3 regions of the Escherichia sp. HH091_1A genome follow, and region 2 is predicted to be linked to each of the others. Evidence: predicted binding sites of a transcription regulator. Region 2 holds the regulator's gene; each other region holds the start of a gene.
The links. The regulator Fur, encoded in region 2, represses iron uptake genes when iron is present. The targets are predictions, from matches to a motif close to ATAATAATGAGAACNACTATCAA.
Positions count from the first base shown of each region.

Region 1: fhuF (siderophore-iron reductase FhuF) is a predicted target of Fur. The motif match lies at 1,690-1,712, and genes of this name have one in related genera.
Region 3: efeU (iron uptake transporter permease EfeU) is a predicted target of Fur. The motif match lies at 2,063-2,085, and genes of this name have one in related genera.

Region 1 is NZ_AP025747.1:5,365,980-5,370,246, forward strand. It holds gene QUF14_RS26570 (IS66-like element ISCro1 family transposase) at 1-33, shown strand, start outside; gene bglJ (DNA-binding transcriptional activator BglJ) at 84-761, shown strand; gene fhuF (siderophore-iron reductase FhuF) at 800-1,588, opposite strand; gene QUF14_RS26585 (DUF1435 domain-containing protein) at 1,729-1,965, shown strand; tRNA gene QUF14_RS26590 (tRNA-Leu) at 1,993-2,079, opposite strand; tRNA gene QUF14_RS26595 (tRNA-Leu) at 2,113-2,199, opposite strand; tRNA gene QUF14_RS26600 (tRNA-Leu) at 2,228-2,314, opposite strand; gene rsmC (16S rRNA (guanine(1207)-N(2))-methyltransferase RsmC) at 2,514-3,545, opposite strand; gene holD (DNA polymerase III subunit psi) at 3,648-4,061, shown strand; gene rimI (ribosomal protein S18-alanine N-acetyltransferase) at 4,030-4,267, shown strand, end outside.
Region 2 is NZ_AP025747.1:804,919-809,185, reverse strand. It holds gene ybfF (esterase) at 1-746, shown strand, start outside; gene ybfE (LexA regulated protein) at 886-1,179, shown strand; gene fldA (flavodoxin FldA) at 1,319-1,849, shown strand; gene uof (fur leader peptide) at 2,059-2,145, shown strand; gene fur (ferric iron uptake transcriptional regulator) at 2,138-2,584, shown strand; gene QUF14_RS03695 (ChiQ/YbfN family lipoprotein) at 2,668-2,994, opposite strand; gene chiP (chitoporin ChiP) at 3,044-4,267, opposite strand, start outside.
Region 3 is NZ_AP025747.1:1,299,241-1,303,507, forward strand. It holds gene putP (sodium/proline symporter PutP) at 415-1,923, shown strand; gene efeU (iron uptake transporter permease EfeU) at 2,143-2,973, shown strand; gene efeO (iron uptake system protein EfeO) at 3,031-4,158, shown strand; gene efeB (iron uptake transporter deferrochelatase/peroxidase subunit) at 4,164-4,267, shown strand, end outside.

The sequences.
Region 1 (4,267 bases), 890 kb from region 2:
TTGCCCTGGAAAGTTGATCTGAGCTCTCAGTAAATATCAATACGGTTCTGACGAGTCGCTTACGTTTATGGAGATGCCGCAGAATGGAACACAGCCGAATTAAGAAGAGAAATGTCGCACTCATAGAAAAATGCGTCATGAGCAGTATCGGTATTGAGAGTTTATTCAGAAAGTTTGCAGGTAACCCTTATAAGCTCCATATCTATACCAGTCAGGAGTCATTTCAGGATGCCATGTCGCGGATCTCATTTGCGGCGGTCATTTTTTCTTTTTCTGCCATGAGAAGTAAACGCAGAGAGGGATTATCTTGCCTGACTGAACTGGCGATTAAGTTTCCGCGTACCCGACGTTTAGTTATTGCGGATGATGATATTGAAGCTCGGCTGATTGGTTCATTGTCGCCATCACCGCTGGACGGTGTATTAAGTAAAGCGTCGACGCTGGAGATTTTTCATCAAGAACTCTTTTTGTCATTAAATGGTGTGCGTCAGGCGACCGACCGACTGAACAATCAGTGGTACATTAACCAAAGCCGGACGCTAAGCCCGACGGAGAGAGAAATATTGCGCTTTATGTCGCGTGGCTACTCAATGACACAAATTGCCGAGCAGCTTAAACGCAATATCAAAACGATCCGCGCGCATAAATTTAATGTAATGTCGAAACTGGGCGTCAGTTCTGATGCAGGGTTGTTGGAGGCCGCAGACATTCTGTTATGTATGCGTCATTGCGAAGCAAGTAACGTGTTGCACCCCTATTAATACGTTTAATGCCGGGTTTACTTCCCCGGCAAATTTTTCTATTTCAGCGTACAGTCACCACATTGCTGCACATCCGGCAAGCGATAACGCTGGCAGCAAGTGCGGCGCACCAGCAGGCCGTCGCGCAGCACCACGGTACGCCAGAGTGGATTATCTTCACCGGTAGTGAGCGTTTTCTCAAAAAAGAGGGCATGGCGCAGCGATTCAACCGTCGCCTCGCCGAGCAGCTGTTTCATCTCAGTCAGATACCAGTTGATCAAATAACCGGTATTGCTCCAGATAAGTTTACCGTTAATCTCTCCCGTTGCTTCTAGTGCCTGCACAACCGGAACAAGCGCCTGGCTGATTAACGTTTCCATTCGCTGCTGCGGTGAATGTGGTGTTGCGTTTTTATCTTCATACACATCGACCCAGAAACAGGCGGCGCGTCCGGTTTCGTGAAACTCAACGTGGAAATGTTCCGGCGTCACATCTAATGCTTTTTCCTGCGTTAACAGGGCCAGCATTAATGGCGGCACCATCAGGCCGATGTACCATTGCGCCCACAGGGAGATCAGCGGCTTATTCTCGCGGATCATCGTTGGTTGATTGCGGTAGATATGATCGGAATAAACAGCTAACAGAGAACTTAACGCATTCGGTGATGACCATTGCGCCAGCGTCATGGCGTTAAGCGGGGCGGGTTCATCCAGACGGATAAACTCGAGCAAATGTTCACGATGTTCGGCGATCGTCGCACGTACTGCTTGTGCAAGCCCAGCATCCTGCGGCTGGAGATGCGTTCGCCAGATAACATCTTCATAGAGCGGTGCGGAACGATAGGCCATAATCGCGATGGTAATCTAAATGATAATGATTGCTAATCCTAGCGATAGGTTTATTCGATAGCAAGGGATTTCTCTGACTTGCAAATGATAAAAATTATCATATGATATTGGTTATCATTATCAATGAAAGAGATGAAACCATGTTGCAACGTATGCTGGGCAGTGGCTGGGGAGTGTTTCTGCCAGGATTGCTGATTGCAGGGCTGACGTATGCGGATTTATCGCCGGATCAGTGGCGGATTGTCATTCTGATGGGATTGGTGTTGACGCCGGTGATGTTGTATCACAAACAGTTACGGCATTACATTTTGCTACCATCGTGCCTGGTGCTTATTGCTGGCGTCATGCTGATGATAATGAATTTGAATCAGGGATGAAAAAACAAGGAAGGAAGTAAAGATAATTGGTGCGAGGGGGGGGACTTGAACCCCCACGTCCGTAAGGACACTAACACCTGAAGCTAGCGCGTCTACCAATTCCGCCACCTTCGCACAGTCATCTTACTTTTTTGATATCGCCTCGTTTGGTGCGAGGGGGGGGACTTGAACCCCCACGTCCGTAAGAACACTAACACCTGAAGCTAGCGCGTCTACCAATTCCGCCACCTTCGCCCAGTGCGAGCAATATCAACGTGGTTTTTGGTGCGAGGGGGGGGACTTGAACCCCCACGTCCGTAAGGACACTAACACCTGAAGCTAGCGCGTCTACCAATTCCGCCACCTTCGCATACCATCAATTCTTAAAAAGAATTGCTACCACGGAGGCGCATTCTAGTGGTTTTCAGCTTTTCGTCAATAGTTAATTATCGACGGAGGTGTAATTGCTGGAAAAATGGCCATCGGCGGATTGTGGATAATTCGTTTGTCGGTCGGATAAGGCGTGTACGCCGCATCCGACACAGTATGCGGCGACAGATATCAGATACTTAACCTTTCTTCGCCTGGCGGGTCATAATGGCGCGATACACCTTGAATCGCCCGGTTTGCGCGATCACTTCGTGGAAGCCAAATGTCTCATCCAGCACGTCCGGGTAAGGCAGGAAGGCGTTCGCCACAATTCTCAGCTCGCCGCCGCTGTTAAGATGACGCACCGCGCCGCGAATCAGCGTTTGCGCCGCATCCAGGCTGGTTTGCATCCCATCGTGGAACGGCGGGTTGGAGATGATCATATCAAAGCGACCTTTCACCTCGGAAAAGACGTTGCTGGCAAAGACTTCACCTTCAATACCGTTGGCAGCAAGTGTTGCACGGCTGGCTTCAACTGCTGGCGCAGAAACATCGCACAACGTGAGACGAATTTTCGGCGAATGGCGCGCAAAGGCAACCGAAAGCACGCCCGCGCCACAGCCGACATCCAGCACTTTACCTTTCGTGTGCGGAGTTAACGTCGAGAGCAGCAGTTGGCTACCGACATCCAGACCGTCGCGGCTAAACACGCCCGGCAACGTTTTGACCGTCAGGCCATCGACGTTATATTCGCCCCAGAATTTATCGGCATCAAACATCGGCTGCTTTTCCAGACGACCAAAATAGAGGCCACAGCGACGGGCGCTGTCGACTTTATTCAACGGCGCATAATCTGCAAGCATCTGCTCGGCGCTGCGCACGCCGCTTCGGTTCTCGCCAACGACAAAAATATCCGTTCCCACCGGCAGCAGAGAAAGTAAATTCATCAACTGAAACTGGGCTTCCGGTTTGTTCTTCGGCCAGTAGTAAATCAGCGTATCGCAATCTGCGACGTCATCCGCCGTGGCGACCAGACTAAAACGGGCGTTATCCCCCATCTGGCGGCTTAACACCTGCCAGTGGTGGAATTGCTGGGTATGAGCACGGCTGGCCGCGGTATCTAAACGCGCGGGCAGGTCATCCTGTAAGTCTCCGGCAAAAAGAATACGGCTTTGTTCGAAATCATCACTGTGACGCAGCAAGACTTCACTTGCCGGGGTAAATGCTGACATGGAATGCTCCTCAATTGATACTGGCGGCGATTATAGCCATATGTTGGCGCGGTATCGACGAATTTGCTATATTTGCGCCCCTGACAACAGGAGCGATTCGCTATGACATCCCGACGAGACTGGCAGTTACAGCAACTGGGCATTACCCAGTGGTCGCTGCGTCGCCCTGGCGCGTTGCAGGGGGAGATTGCCATTGCGATCCCGGCACACGTCCGTCTGGTGATGGTGGCAAACGATCTTCCCGCCCTGACCGATCCTCTGGTGAGCGATGTTCTGCGTGCATTAACCGTCAGCCCCGATCAAGTGCTGCAACTGACGCCAGAAAAAATCGCTATGCTGCCGCAAGGCAGTCGCTGCAACAGCTGGCGGTTGGGTACTGACGAACCGCTATCACTGGAAGGCGCTCAGGTGGCATCACCGGCGCTCACCGAATTACGGGCAAACCCAACGGCACGCGCCGCGTTATGGCAACAAATTTGCACATATGAACACGATTTCTTCCCTCGAAACGACTGATTTACCAGCGGCTTTCCACATTGAACAACGCGCCCACGCCTTTCCGTGGAGTGAAAAAACCTTTGCCAGTAATCAGGGCGAGCGTTATCTCAACTTTCAGTTAACGCAAAACGGCAAAATGGCGGCGTTTGCGATTACGCAAGTGGTGCTGGATGAAGCTACATTGTTCAATATTGCGGTCGATCCTGACTATCAGCGTCAGGGAC
Region 2 (4,267 bases):
CGCAAACTGCACAAAACCAGCACAATAATTCTCCCATCGTTCTTGTCCATGGTCTGTTTGGCAGCCTCGACAACCTTGGCGTACTGGCTCGCGATCTGGTAAACGATCACAATATCATCCAGGTTGATATGCGTAACCACGGTCTTTCCCCGAGAGATCCGGTGATGAGTTACCCGGCGATGGCCCAGGATCTTGTTGACACTCTGGATGCACAGCAGATCGATAAGGCAACATTTATTGGACACTCAATGGGCGGTAAAGCGGTGATGGCACTGACTGCACTGGCCCCCGATCGCATCGATAAACTGGTGGCGATTGATATCGCGCCGGTCGACTATCACGTACGCCGTCATGATGAAATTTTCGCGGCTATCAACGCAGTCAGTGAATCCGACGCGCAAACTCGCCAGCAAGCAGCGGCAGTAATGCGCCAGCATCTTAATGAAGAAGGGGTGATTCAGTTTCTGTTGAAATCTTTTGTTGACGGGGAGTGGCGCTTTAACGTGCCGGTATTGTGGGATCAGTATCCGCATATTGTGGGTTGGGAGAAAATCCCGGCATGGGATCACCCTGCCCTGTTTATCCCAGGCGGCAATTCTCCGTATGTTAGCGAGCAGTATCGTGATGATTTACTGACACAATTTCCACAGGCACGAGCGCATGTGATTGCTGGCGCGGGTCACTGGGTCCATGCTGAAAAACCGGATGCGGTATTACGCGCTATCCGTCGCTATCTCAATGATTAACGTAACTGATTAAAAACCCAGCGTCCGCGTCGCTTTCCGCGCGTGGGCGTTGGCGTGACTCATCGCGCTGATGTATTATGGCGCGCTATCCATCCGGGCAGGCGCCTGGCTGATTGTTTCCCCCGAAGTCACCAAGATCATGGCCAAAGAACAAACGGACCGTACGACATTAGATCTGTTCGCGCACGAGCGTCGACCGGGACGACCGAAAACTAATCCGCTTTCGCGCGATGAACAGCTGCGTATTAATAAACGCAACCAGCTAAAACGCGACAAAGTACGTGGCCTTAAGCGTGTCGAACTGAAGCTAAACGCGGAAGCTGTCGAGGCGCTGAACGAGCTGGCGGAATCGCGCAATATGAGCCGTAGCGAACTGATCGAAGAGATGTTAATGCAGCAACTGGCGGCGCTGCGTAGTCAGGGCATCGTTTAAATTTCCACTTTCATGTAGCACAGTGTGCAGTCCTGCTCGTTTGCTGATTCCGCAAGACTGCCTGTTCTGCTATGATTGCCTTTATCCGTGGGCAATTTTCCACCCCCATTTCAATAAGTTTCAAGAGGTTATTTCACTCATGGCTATCACTGGCATCTTTTTCGGCAGCGACACCGGTAATACCGAAAATATCGCAAAAATGATTCAAAAACAGCTTGGTAAAGACGTTGCCGATGTCCATGACATTGCAAAAAGCAGCAAAGAAGATCTGGAAGCATATGACATTCTGCTGCTGGGCATCCCAACCTGGTATTACGGCGAAGCGCAGTGTGACTGGGATGACTTCTTCCCGACTCTCGAAGAGATTGATTTCAATGGCAAACTGGTTGCGCTGTTTGGTTGTGGCGACCAGGAAGATTACGCTGAATACTTCTGTGACGCATTGGGCACCATCCGCGACATCATTGAACCGCGCGGTGCAACCATCGTTGGTCACTGGCCAACTGCGGGCTACCATTTCGAAGCATCAAAAGGTCTGGCAGATGACGACCACTTTGTCGGTCTGGCTATCGACGAAGACCGTCAGCCGGAACTGACCGCTGAACGTGTAGAAAAATGGGTTAAACAGATTTCTGAAGAATTGCATCTCGACGAAATTCTCAATGCCTGATGTGATGCGGCGTAGACTCATGTCTACGCCGTATTAATAGATAATGCCAATCAAAATAATTGCTACAAATTTGTAACTTTTGCTGTTGTACCTGTACAATGTCCCGGTGTTCAAGTGGCCTTGCCGTTGTAAATGTAAGCTGTGCCACGTTTTTATTAACAATATTTGCCAGGGACTTGTGGTTTTCATTTAGGCGTGGCAATTCTATAATGATACGCATTATCTCAAGAGCAAATTCTGTCACTTCTCCTAATGAAGTGAACCGCTTAGTAACAGGACAGATTCCGCATGACTGATAACAATACCGCCCTAAAGAAAGCTGGCCTGAAAGTAACGCTTCCTCGTTTAAAAATCCTGGAAGTTCTTCAGGAGCCGGACAACCATCACGTCAGTGCGGAAGATTTATACAAACGTCTGATCGATATGGGTGAAGAAATTGGTCTGGCTACGGTATATCGCGTACTGAACCAGTTCGACGACGCTGGTATCGTCACCCGCCACAATTTTGAAGGCGGTAAATCCGTATTTGAACTGACACAGCAACATCACCACGATCACCTGATCTGCCTCGACTGCGGCAAGGTTATCGAATTTAGTGATGATTCCATCGAAGCGCGTCAGCATGAAATTGCCGCAAAACATGGCATTCGCCTGACTAACCACAGTCTCTATCTTTACGGTCACTGTGCCGAAGGCGATTGCCGCGAAGATGAGCACGCGCACGAAGGCAAATAAGCCAGCCTGAACGAGAAAAGCCAACCTGCGGGTTGGCTTTTTTATGCAAGGGAAATAAGAAAAGCGAGAGTTACAGCTCTCACTTATTTGTTATTACTGCGAATTTCCTGCCAGACTTTATCACAATCGGCTTTCACCGCCTGATCATTTCCGGTTTGCGTTGCACGCAGACACTGCTGATAATCCAGTACGCGTACACTTTCCTGCTCGGCAAACTGCTGATGTTGTTTCTCTTTCTTCAGCACGTTTAACACGCTCTGACAGGCTTCAATTTTTTCCGGCGAACCTTGCGCGGTGTTGATACAGGCGCTGTAAGCTTCTTTCAGATGGCTGTCTTCCTGTGGCGCGGTGGATTGTGCACAAGCCACCAGCCCCGATGCCATCATGGCGATGAGAATCAGTTTTTTCATTGCAAATTCCTCAAACGTGCGGCAGGCACAAAACCTGCCGCGTCGGGCATCAGAAGATGGTGAATGGTGCGATTACCATAAATTTCACGTCACGCTCATCCTGGAAGATGTTGCCGTAACCACCGCCCCAGCTTGGGATGTCGGAGTGGTTGTCGTATTCGGTAAAGTGCAGTTTGAACATCGTGCCTTTGGCGCGACCGTCCTGAATGGTGTAGACCGCATCCAGGCTGTATGCAGACTCTTCAATAGTCCGGTTCTTGTCGTAGTACGCATCCGGATTGCTCTGCCAGGTAGCGGTTTTAGCATCCCATGCGTAAACGTAGGAAGCGCCGATGGCGAAGCCTGGAAGATTCCAGTTTTTCAGGTCATACATCGCACCGAAGAAGACCGCTTTTTCGCCGTTGGCGTTGAAGTCAGAACGGTTATCCCACCAGATATCCAGGCGACCGTTCGAGGAAGCATAGGTTGGAGTCATACGTTGCAGGAAGTATCCCTGCTGGCCGTCGGCTTTAACCCAGGTGCCTTCCAGACGCAAATCCACTACGTCAGCCGCCCGGTAACCAAAGGTCAACGCTTGCAGCCAGGCAGTGCCGTCGTAAAGGTCGTTGACGCTACGATCGTCAACTTTATCGCGCGTACCGTAGAACTGGTAGCTGGTGGTTAACGGGCTACCGGCGATATCAAATTTGTAGCTGGCTTTGGCAAAATATTGATCAATATACCCTTCCGCCTGACCAAACGCCGCTTCCAGTACGAAGTTATTTTTGAAGTCGTACTTCGCCCCAAGGGAGTGTAGATAATCAACTTTGGTGGTTTTATCGTTCTGATAAAACTCATCCATTTCCAGATGCCACGGCGCTTTATATTCGTTGGTCCACATGTAGGAGAAACTCAACGCACCAGCATCGCCGTAATCAAAATTCGCCCCCGCTTCCGCCCCCTGATAAGTACCCGGCATAAAGCTCCAGTGCGGCGCTAACAGCGTCTGACCGGTTGGCTGAATATAACCTGCCCGCGCCCACACCGGACCGTATTTAAATTTGGCCGCTGCTTTATACAGGCTTATACCGCTTTTATCGCCGGACCAGTCTTCGTCATAGGCTTTATTGCTTTTTGAAAACGCGATTTCGTTCGGGTGAGAACTGTCGCCGTTTTCCGCCATTTCAATCGCCGTAAACGCCGCAATATCAAGGCCGAACATATCAGCAGCATAACCAGACTGAAAATCGAGGTTGGCATTCCAGGTGGAGTGAGAAAGGTTAGTTTTGTATTT
Region 3 (4,267 bases), 490 kb from region 2:
CTCCTGTTGTTCTGAAAGGTGCAACTTAACGTTATCGTGAAATATCCATGATGTTGCAACTTTGTGCAACCATGTTAAATGTGACCTGCGTAGCAAGCTTAAAAATGAATGAAATGTTAATAAAAGAAATCGATATGACAGGGATTAAAAAATAACTCAGACTTTTTCTCTGCGGCAGTTAACATTTTTGAAAGGTGCAACCGCAAAAAATGTGAGGGAGTGCAACCTGATGAAAAATAGTATCGCTGAGCACTAAAATTTAATGTAAATGGTGTGTTAAATCGATTGTGAATAACCAGCGCTTCCGGCAGGATACGGTCGCCCTGGGAAAACATAAACTCTGTTACCCCGTTCCGGTGGCAGATATAACGGCAAGTTTCGACATTGCCGATAATAATTTTTTGGAGACTTTAGATGGCTATTAGCACACCGATGTTGGTGACATTCTGTGTCTATATTTTTGGCATGATATTGATTGGGTTTATCGCCTGGCGATCAACCAAAAACTTCGACGACTATATTCTTGGCGGTCGCAGCCTTGGGCCATTCGTGACGGCATTATCGGCAGGTGCGTCGGATATGAGCGGCTGGCTGTTAATGGGATTACCGGGTGCAGTCTTTCTTTCCGGGATTTCCGAAAGCTGGATCGCCATTGGCCTGACATTAGGCGCGTGGATTAACTGGAAGCTGGTGGCCGGGCGGTTGCGTGTGCATACCGAATACAATAATAACGCCTTAACATTGCCGGATTATTTTACCGGGCGTTTTGAAGATAAAAGCCGTATTTTGCGCATTATCTCCGCGCTGGTAATTTTGCTGTTCTTCACCATTTATTGTGCTTCGGGCATTGTGGCTGGCGCGCGTCTGTTTGAAAGCACCTTCGGCATGAGCTACGAAACGGCTCTTTGGGCGGGAGCTGCGGCGACGATCCTTTACACCTTTATTGGTGGTTTCCTTGCGGTGAGCTGGACTGACACTGTACAGGCCAGCCTGATGATTTTTGCCCTGATCCTGACGCCGGTTATCGTGATCATTAGCGTCGGTGGGTTTGGCGACTCGCTGGAAGTGATCAAACAAAAGAGCATTGAAAACGTGGATATGCTCAAAGGGTTGAATTTTGTCGCCATTATCTCGCTGATGGGCTGGGGGCTGGGTTACTTCGGTCAGCCGCATATTCTGGCGCGTTTTATGGCGGCGGATTCTCACTATAGCATTGTCCATGCGCGTCGTATCAGCATGACCTGGATGATCCTCTGTCTGGCAGGCGCGGTGGCGGTCGGTTTCTTCGGCATTGCATACTTTAACAATAATCCAGCGGTTGCCGGTGCGGTAAATCAGAACTCTGAGCGCGTGTTTATCGAACTGGCACAAATATTGTTTAACCCGTGGATTGCCGGGATTCTGTTGTCGGCGATTCTGGCGGCGGTGATGTCGACGTTAAGTTGCCAGCTGCTGGTGTGCTCCAGTGCGATTACCGAAGATCTGTACAAAGCATTTCTGCGTAAACATGCCAGCCAGAAAGAACTGGTGTGGGTAGGGCGTGTGATGGTGTTGGTGGTGGCGCTGGTGGCAATTGCGCTGGCGGCGAATCCTGAAAACCGTGTGCTGGGCTTAGTAAGCTACGCGTGGGCAGGCTTCGGTGCGGCGTTTGGTCCGGTGGTGCTGTTCTCAGTGATGTGGTCACGCATGACGCGTAACGGTGCACTGGCGGGGATGATCATTGGCGCGCTGACGGTTATTGTCTGGAAACAGTTCGGCTGGCTGGGTCTGTACGAAATTATTCCGGGCTTTATCTTCGGTAGCATTGGGATTGTGGTGTTTAGTTTACTGGGTAAAGCACCGTCAGCGGCGATGCAAAAACGCTTTGCTGACGCCGATGCGCACTATCATTCAGCGCCGCCGTCACGGTTGCAGGAAGGGTAAGGGAAGGCGTTTTACCGAAAATTCCACGCCATAATCAGAAGCAGGCAGAGGGCAATCAGTGATTGCCCTCTGCATTTTCTCTCAAAAAAAATTTACATTTCCTCATCATTATCACTACATTCCGCTTGTGTTTTTCTTCACCGTAATGATAATCGCTATCACTGCGATTTACTTTTCTTTGCATAGATTGACTCAGAAAAACGTTTAAGGGTGGGTGGCATGTTTGTTCCGTTTCTCATTATGTTGCGCGAAGGACTTGAAGCCGCGCTGATTGTCAGCCTGATTGCCAGCTATCTTAAGCGTACCCAGCGAGGTCGATGGATTGGTGTCATGTGGATTGGCGTGTTGCTAGCCGCTGCGTTGTGCCTGGGGCTGGGTATCTTCATTAATGAAACCACCGGCGAATTTCCGCAAAAAGAGCAGGAATTGTTCGAAGGTATCGTGGCGGTGATTGCCGTGGTGATCCTCACCTGGATGGTTTTCTGGATGCGTAAAGTGTCGCGCAACGTCAAAGTGCAACTGGAACAGGCAGTCGATAGCGCATTGCAGCGTGGGAATCATCATGGCTGGGCGCTGGTGATGATGGTATTTTTTGCCGTTGCAAGGGAAGGGCTGGAGTCGGTCTTTTTCCTGCTGGCGGCGTTTCAACAAGATGTCGGGATCTGGCCTCCGCTGGGTGCAATGCTCGGTCTTGCTACAGCCGTGGTGCTCGGCTTTCTGTTCTACTGGGGCGGTATTCGCCTCAATCTTGGCGGGTTTTTTAAATGGACCAGCCTGTTTATTCTCTTCGTCGCCGCAGGGCTGGCTGCTGGTGCTATTCGCGCGTTTCATGAAGCCGGGCTGTGGAACCACTTTCAGGAAATCGCCTTCGATATGAGCGCGGTGCTCTCAACTCACTCGCTGTTCGGTACGCTGATGGAAGGTATCTTTGGTTATCAGGAAGCGCCGAGCGTCAGCGAAGTCGCCGTCTGGTTTATTTATCTCATCCCGGCGCTGGTGGCATTTGCTCTGCCGCCGCGCGCAGGGGCGACAGCGTCTCGCTCCGCGTAACGAAAATGACGCAAACTCTTGCTTAGTTACAACATACTTTAAAGGGATAGTCTCGTCATGACCATTAACTTCCGCCATAGTGCACTGCAATTAAGCGTGGCTGCGCTGTTCTCCTCTGCTTTTATGGCTAACGCTGCTGATATTCCGCAGGTCAAAGTCACTGTGACAGATAAACAGTGCGAACCGATGACCATTACGGTTAACGCCGGGAAAACACAGTTCATTATTCAGAACCACAGCCAGAAGGCGCTGGAGTGGGAGATCCTCAAAGGCGTGATGGTGGTGGAAGAGCGGGAAAATATCGCCCCTGGTTTTAGCCAGAAAATGACGGCAAATTTACAGCCTGGCGAATACGATATGACCTGCGGTCTGCTGACAAACCCGAAAGGGAAGTTGATCGTCAAAGGTGAGGCAACGGCGGATGCGGCGCAGAGCGATGCGCTGTTAAGTCTTGGTGGTGCAATTACTGCATATAAAGCGTATGTCATGGCGGAAACCACACAGCTGGTGACCGACACCAAAGCCTTTACCGACGCCATCAAAGCAGGCGATATCGAAAAAGCGAAAGCACTGTATGCGCCGACGCGCCAGCACTATGAGCGCATTGAACCGATTGCTGAGCTGTTCTCTGATCTGGATGGTAGCATTGACGCCCGTGAAGATGATTACGAGCAAAAAGCCGGCGATCCGAAATTCACCGGTTTCCACCGTCTGGAAAAAGCATTGTTTGGCGACAACACCACCAAAGGAATGGATCAGTATGCTGACCAGCTTTATACCGATGTGGTCGATTTGCAAAAACGGATCAGTGAACTGGCTTTCCCACCTTCAAAAGTGGTCGGCGGCGCAGCCGGACTGATTGAGGAAGTGGCAGCCAGCAAAATCAGCGGTGAAGAAGATCGCTACAGCCACACCGATCTGTGGGACTTCCAGGCTAACGTTGAAGGCTCGCAGAAAATTGTCGATCTGCTGCGTCCGCAACTGCAAAAAGCCAACCCGGAACTGCTGGCAAAAGTCGATGCTAACTTCAAAAAGGTCGATACCATTCTGGCGAAATACCGTACTAAAGACGGTTTTGAAACCTACGACAAGCTGACCGATGCCGATCGTAATGCGCTGAAAGGGCCGATTACTGCGCTGGCGGAAGATCTGGCGCAACTTCGCGGTGTGCTGGGGCTGGATTAAGCGTTATGCAGTATGAAGATGAAAACGGCGTGAATGAACCGTCACGCCGACGTTTACTGAAAGGGATTGGTGCGCTGGCACTGGCGGGAAGTTGCCCGGTAGCGCATGC